2 regions of the Mesorhizobium sp. B3-1-7 genome follow, and region 1 is predicted to be linked to the other one. Evidence: predicted binding sites of a transcription regulator. Region 1 holds the regulator's gene; the other holds the start of a gene.

The links. The regulator PhoB, encoded in region 1, activates phosphate uptake and scavenging genes when phosphate is short. The targets are predictions, from matches to a motif close to TGTCATNNANCTGTCAT.
Region 2: FJ417_RS12780 (LTA synthase family protein) is a predicted target of PhoB. The motif match lies at 2,039-2,055, and genes of this name have one in related genera.

The regions. Positions count from the first base shown of each region.
Region 1 is NZ_VFTL01000021.1:31,585-35,030, forward strand. It holds gene pstA (phosphate ABC transporter permease PstA) at 1-164, shown strand, start outside; gene pstB (phosphate ABC transporter ATP-binding protein PstB) at 161-964, shown strand; gene phoU (phosphate signaling complex protein PhoU) at 985-1,692, shown strand; gene phoB (phosphate regulon transcriptional regulator PhoB) at 1,709-2,398, shown strand; gene FJ417_RS18275 (ROK family protein) at 2,716-3,446, opposite strand, start outside.
Region 2 is NZ_VFTL01000013.1:23,570-27,015, reverse strand. It holds gene FJ417_RS12780 (LTA synthase family protein) at 61-1,989, opposite strand; gene fabD (ACP S-malonyltransferase) at 2,267-3,208, shown strand; gene FJ417_RS12770 (hypothetical protein) at 3,239-3,427, shown strand; gene fabG (3-oxoacyl-[acyl-carrier-protein] reductase) at 3,438-3,446, shown strand, end outside.

The sequences.
Region 1 (3,446 bases):
ATGCGCCGATGGCCAGCCTGCCGGTGACCATCTTCCAGTTCGCTCTCAGCCCTTACGAGGAATGGCAGCAACTGGCCTGGACGGGCGCACTCATAATCACCCTGACGGTTCTCGGGCTGAGCATCATCGCCCGCAGCCTAACCGGACGCAGAGAGGACAGATGAAACCGATGTTGTCCACCGACCTGAACGCAGCCGACACGACCGTCGAGAAGGCCAAGATCGAGGTCAAGAACCTCAATTTCTACTATGGCCAGTCGAAGGCGCTGAAGGACATCAACCTGTCCCTGCCCGAGCGCAGCGTCACAGCCTTCATCGGCCCGTCGGGCTGCGGGAAGTCGACGCTGCTGCGCGTGCTCAACCGCATCTACGAGCTCTATCCGAAGCAGAGCGCCGAGGGCCAGGTGCTGCTCGACGGCAAGAACATCCTCGACCGCTCGCAGGACCTCAACCTGCTGCGCACCAAGATCGGCATGGTGTTCCAGAAGCCGACGCCGTTCCCGATGTCGATCTACGAGAACATCGCCTTCGGCGTCAGGCTCTATGAGAAGATCAGCAAGGCCGAGATGGATAGCCGCGTCGAGCAGGCGCTGAAGCGCGCCGCGCTGTGGACCGAGGTCAAGGACAAGCTCAACGCCAGCGGCCTCAGCCTCTCGGGCGGCCAGCAGCAGCGCCTGTGCATCGCCCGCACCGTGGCGGTGAAGCCCGAGGTCATCCTGCTCGACGAGCCGGCCTCGGCGCTCGATCCGCTGTCGACCGCCAAGATCGAGGAACTGATCGACGAGTTGCAGGCCGACTACACGATCGTCATCGTCACCCACAACATGCAGCAGGCGGCGCGTGTGTCGCGGCAGACGGCGTTCATGTATCTGGGCGAGCTGGTGGAGTTCGACCGGACCGAGAAGATCTTCACCTCGCCTCGCGAGAAGCGCACGCAGGACTACATAACCGGCCGCTTCGGCTGAGTTCATACGAGGACATCATCATGGCCGAACATACCGTCGCCTCCTTCGACGAGGATCTCAGGCAGATCAGCCGGCTCATCAACGACATGGGCGATCTCGCCAGCTCCATGGTCGGCGGTGCGACGAGGGCGCTGCTCGAGACCGACAATGCGCTGGCGCAGCGCGTCGTCTCCGACGACGCCATCATGGACGCTCGTCAGCGCGAGCTCGACGACCGCGCCATCACGCTGATCGCCAAGCGGCAGCCGATGGCGGACGACCTGCGCAACGTGGTCGGCTCGATCCGCATGGCGGGCGACCTCGAACGCATCGGCGATCTCGCCAAGAACATCGCCAAGCGTGTCGGCTCGGTCGGCGTCAGCGCCGCGCCGCGCGACCTCACGCATTCGATCGATTCGATGGCGCAGCTGGTGCTGATCCAGGTGCAGGCCGTGATCCAGGAATATATGGTGGGCGATGCCACGGTGCTGGCCAAGCTTCGCAACGACGACGAGCGCATCGACGTCAAATACACGTCCGTCTTCCGCGAGCTGTTGACCTACATGATGGAAGACCCGCGCAACATCACCGCTTGCACGCATCTTCTGTTCTGCGCCAAGAACCTCGAGCGCATCGGCGACCATGTGACCAACATCGCCGAGAACGCCTATTATGTGCTGACCGGCACGCAATTGCCCGCCAATCGTCCGAAGCAGGACGAGACCGCAATGTCGGCGCCGGCGGCCTGACGAAAAGGTTACCCCAATGATCGCGCCACGCATCATGGTGGTGGAGGACGAGGAGCCGCTGGGGGTGCTGCTCCGCTACAATCTCGAATCCGAGGGTTACCAGGTCGAAGTGGTGACCCGCGGCGACGAGGCCGAAATCCGCCTTCAGGAAAACGTTCCCGACCTGCTCGTGCTCGACTGGATGGTGCCGGCGGTTTCCGGCATCGAGCTCTGCCGGCGTCTCAGGATGCGGCCCGAGACCGAGCGGCTGCCGATCATCATGCTGACGGCGCGCGGCGAGGAAAGCGACCGCGTGCGCGGCCTCTCGACCGGCGCCGACGACTATCTGGTCAAGCCATTCTCGACGCCGGAGTTCATGGCGCGCGTCAAGGCGCTGCTGCGCCGCGCCAAGCCGGAGGTGCTGTCCAGCGTGCTCAAGGTCGGCGACATCGTGCTCGACCGCGAATCGCACCGGGTCTACCGCAAGAAGAGCGAGATCAGGCTCGGCCCGACCGAGTTCCGCCTGCTCGAATTCATGATGCGTCATCCCGGCCGCGTGTTCTCGCGCAGCCAGCTGCTCGACAATGTCTGGGGCGAGACGATCTATATCGACGAGCGCACCGTGGACGTCCATGTCGGGCGCCTGCGCAAGGCGGTCAACAACGGCCGGATGCCAGACGTCATCCGCACCATCCGCGGGGCGGGGTACGCGATCAGGGAGGATTAGGTCCCGAGGGCCCTGACGGGTCAGGCGCTTCCAACAACCACGTTGGTGGGTAGCCGAGACGTTTGTGCTTCGTCATCCACGGGCGGAGCAAGGAGCGTAGCGACGCAGCGCAGACCCGAGGATCCATGCCGTGACTTCCACGCGCCGCTATGGCGCAGAACTCTGCACCGCTGCACCCTACGATCGAGGTAACGGCATGGATTCCAGGGTCTGCGCGCGTCGCTTCGCTCCCTGCTCCGCCCTGGAATGACGAAGTCGCGGTGGCTTCGGCCAATCTCCAACGTTGGTGCGATTCGCGGCTTCAGCGCCATGTTCGCTTAGGCCACGTTCTTCCCGGCCCCCGCTCTGGCCTGCACCCCCGGCGCGAAAATCTCCTGATCGACGAAGGTCAGCGCGCGCATGGCGCAGCCTTCGCGGATAAGCGGCAGTTCGTTCGGCTCGGTGTCGAAGGAGATCGATTCCGAGTGCTGGCCGCCGGCGGTCTGGGCGATCGCCTCTCGCAGCGCCGGCTCGATCAGGTCGAAGGCGGCCGCGCTTACGCCGACCATGGCGACAGGCGCCGGGTCGATAAGGGCGAACAGGCTGCCGAGGCCGAAACCGAGTGCTTCGCCGGCCCGGCGATAAGCCTCCCGCTCGGGTCCGTCCTCCTGCCGGGCTTTTGCGGCCAGCGCGCGCATATCGGCGTCGCCGACGTCGGTCGGCGTGGCATCCTCGCTTATTCCCATGGCGCTGCGCCAGATCGCGTAATTGCCGGCATAGGCCTCGACGCAGCCGCGGCGGCCGCAGCGGCAAAGCGCGCCGCCCGGACGATGGATCATATGGCCGAACTCGCCGCCGGAGGAATGCGTGCCGCTGAACAGCGCGCCCTTCAGCACCAGGCCCATGCCGATACCGTGCGAGAGCAGGATGGCGATGAAGTCGTCGCGATAGCGCTCGGGATCGCGCCATTGCAGCGCCACCGCCATCATGTTGCAGTCGTTCTCCATGGTGGCGGGAATACCGAATTCCCTTTCGAGGAGGTCGGCGAAAGGGATGTCGGTCAGCGGCG
Region 2 (3,446 bases), on a different contig from region 1:
TGGAGCATCGCTTCCCGCCAATGGCCGGGATGGCTGTGATCAGCTTTGACCGCCTTCGCCTCAGCTCGTATGCGCGACCAGCTTGTCCACCGTCTCGGGGAAGAAGTCGGGCGCCGAGCGGCGCTTGCCGAACATCATGTCGTATTGGATGAGCCGGAAATCGTTGATCTTCGGGTCGATCTGCTTCTGCCTCGCCCAGTCCGGGGTGGCTTCGCCCGAGGGCGACAGGAGCAGGTTGCGGTCGACCACCCGGTAGTGTTCGCGCAGCGCGCCGAGGAAACCGGTGTAATAGGGGTGGGTGATGCCCGCGGTGGTCAGGATATGGTAGGGCAGGAAGGCCGGGCTTACCGAGCCCAGGTTCTGCACCGGACCGGAGCGGTTCGACCAGATGACCAGCGGCGTGTCGTGATGCTCGATCGCGGCGCCGGCGTTAGGTTCCCTGCGCGGCGCGACATTGTCCTTGAGATAGCCCGTCTCGACATAGACCGGTCCCAGCGGCGGCAGATGGTCGCCGAAGAAGGCGATGATCGTCGGCCGCTGGCGCGCCTTCGCCCAGTCGATCAGGCGCTTAAGGCCATGGTCGGCGTCGGCCGAGCCTTCGGCATAGGAGAGCAGCGATTCCCGCGCCCAGGAGCTGATCGGCGCATCGACCGAATGCGTCGGGTTGCTGTAGCGGTAAGGCTCGTAAGGCCCATGGTTCTGCAGGCTGACCGCAAAAAAGAACACCGGGTCGTCGCTGGCATCGGCCTCGCGGATGATCTCGTCGGTCATTGCCGCGTCGGAGGCAAGCGGGCCGCGCTTTTCCATCGACGGCAGCGTCTCTTCAGACTTGAAGTCCTTGAAGCCGAAATCGGCATAGACCGCGCCGCGGTTCCAGAACCAGTTGGTGCCAGGATGGATGGCACGCGCATAGTAACCTTCGCTCTTCAGGAAGGTGGCCAGCGACGGGGTCGGGGTGCGCACATATTGCTGATAGGGGATCGAGCCGGCCGGCAGGAAGGCGTTGGAAAAGCCGGTCAGCGCCTCGAACTCGATATTGGCGGTCATGCCGCCGAACTCAGGCGAGAACATCGAGCCGGAGCGCAAGGCGCGCACTGTCGGGATCGGGTCGGGCTTGATGGTGACGCCGGGCAACTGCGTCGGATCCCAGAAGGATTCGCTCATCACCACCACGATATCCGGCTTCTCGTCCGGCACCGAAGCGGCGACGTCGGGGCGCTGGATCGCGGCCATCGCCTTTTCGGTGTAGCCGGGCGGCGCCGAGACATGCGCCATCGGCACATTCATCGCGAAAGCCAGCGCAAAACCGTTGGAGGCGTAGTTTTCCTTCTGGTCCCACATGATCGGGATGATCTGCAGCCGGTCGCGCGTCCACGAGAAGGTGGCATAGTCCATGATCGAGACGAAGAAGGCGAGCAGCGGCACGGCAAGCGCCAGCCGCGCCAGGCGGCCTTTGCGGCTGAGGATCGGCACCCGCCTGCGCCAGGTCCGCCAGCCGTAGACAAGCAGCGTCAGCCCGCCGACGATGCCGACCGCCAGCATGACGGCCGTCCACGGCCGCTCGCGCACCAGAAGCGGCATCAGCGCCACGATCTGGCGGGCGAACAGGAAATCCGTCGGATAGAGCGGATCGCCGAGATAATGCGATTTCTGGTGGCCGACAAAAGCCAGCGCCAGCGTCAGCGGCGCCACGATCATCAGGCTCTGGTGACTGCGCCCGAGTATGGCGTCCAGCCCGACCAGCACCAGGGCGAAGACGATGATGGTGGTCCAGCCCGGCTTGAACGGCTGCAGGAAGAAATCGACCGTGCCGAAGAAATCGCCGCGCACGATCAACTCGATCGCGAATACGAGCAGGGCGGAGACGAGAAGCGTCGTCAGGCCGTAGCGTACAGTCGGCCAGGCCCGTCCCGGCAGGTAGCCGGTGGACGGATCGTCTTCCAAAAACTGCGGCACGGGCTTGGCCGCGCCTTTTCTGATCCTTGCCACTCTACTTCCCCCGGCCAACGCGACACGCCTTCCACGCCCGTCACGCTTCTGTCATCGAAATGTCACGCAAAGCTAGCGCCTGTGGCGGAAATAAGAAGAGCCAGCAAACTAAACGTGAGCGGTTTTCATCAGGTGTGATCGCCAAAAAGCCTTTCGGAACAGGGAGTCAGCTGGGTTTTCCGGCTGAAATGCTGGCTGAAGAGGCGCCGGCGGGCTTGACTTGGCTGTGCGCCTTGCGCCAGAGGCAGGGAAAAACCAGCCTCTGGAGAGACCCAAAATGGCCGTCGCATTCACCTTTCCGGGACAGGGCAGCCAGGCCGTCGGCATGGGCAGGGACCTCGCCGATCAATTCCTCGAAGCGCGCCGCGTCTTCGAGGAAGTGGACGCCGCGCTCGGCGAAAACCTGTCGAAACTCATCTGGGAAGGACCGGAAGAGACGCTGACGCTGACCGCCAACGCCCAGCCGGCGCTGATGGCGGTGTCGCTGGCGGCGATGCGGGCGCTTGAAGCGCGGGGCTTCTCGCTGAAGGACAAGGTGGCCTATGTGGCCGGTCATTCGCTGGGCGAATATTCCGCGCTTGCGGCGGCCGGCTTCGTTTCGGTCGGCGACGCCGCCAAGCTTTTGCGCACCCGCGGTAACGCCATGCAGGCTGCGGTGCCGGCCGGGGAGGGCGCCATGGCCGCCATCATCGGGCTGGAGCAGGTCGATGTCGAAGCGGCTTGCGCGGAAGCGGCCAAGGGCTCCGTCTGCCAGGTCGCCAACGACAATGGCGGCGGCCAACTGGTGATTTCGGGCGCCAGGGCGGCGGTCGAACTGGCGGCGAAGCTGTGCACCGAAAAGGGCGCCAAGCGGGCGCTGATGCTGCAGGTGTCCGCGCCTTTCCACTCGGCGCTGATGGCGCCGGCGGCAGATATCATGCGCGAGGTGCTGGCGGGTGTGGCGAAGCAGGCGCCGGTGGTTCCGGTCGTCTCCAACGTGACGGTGACGCGGACCAGCGACCCGGATGAGATCGCTCGCCGCCTGGTCGCGCAGGTGACCGGCCGCGTGCGCTGGCGCGAGACGGTGGAATGGTTCGGCGCCAACGGCGTCGCGACGCTTTACGAGGTCGGCGCCGGCAAGGTGCTGTCGGGCCTGGCGCGCCGCATCAACCGCGACATCGCCACCGGCGCCATCGGCACGGCGGCGGAAGTCGAGGCGGCACTGGCGGCGCTTGGCTAAGGATCGCTCGAACGTTACCGGGGGTGTCGAATGTCTCCTTCGAAGATTGGTCGAAGCAAAACCGAGCACATGGAGGAGGACTATCGCATTGCAGCTGAGGTTGTGGAACGCATTCGGCGCGGTGACGAGGATGTCCTGACGACCGAAGATTTCTGGCATGGCCTGGATAATTTGACGTATACGGAACCGGGATCGCCCGCGGCGCATTCGGAAAAATGAGGTTGAGAAAATGTTCGAA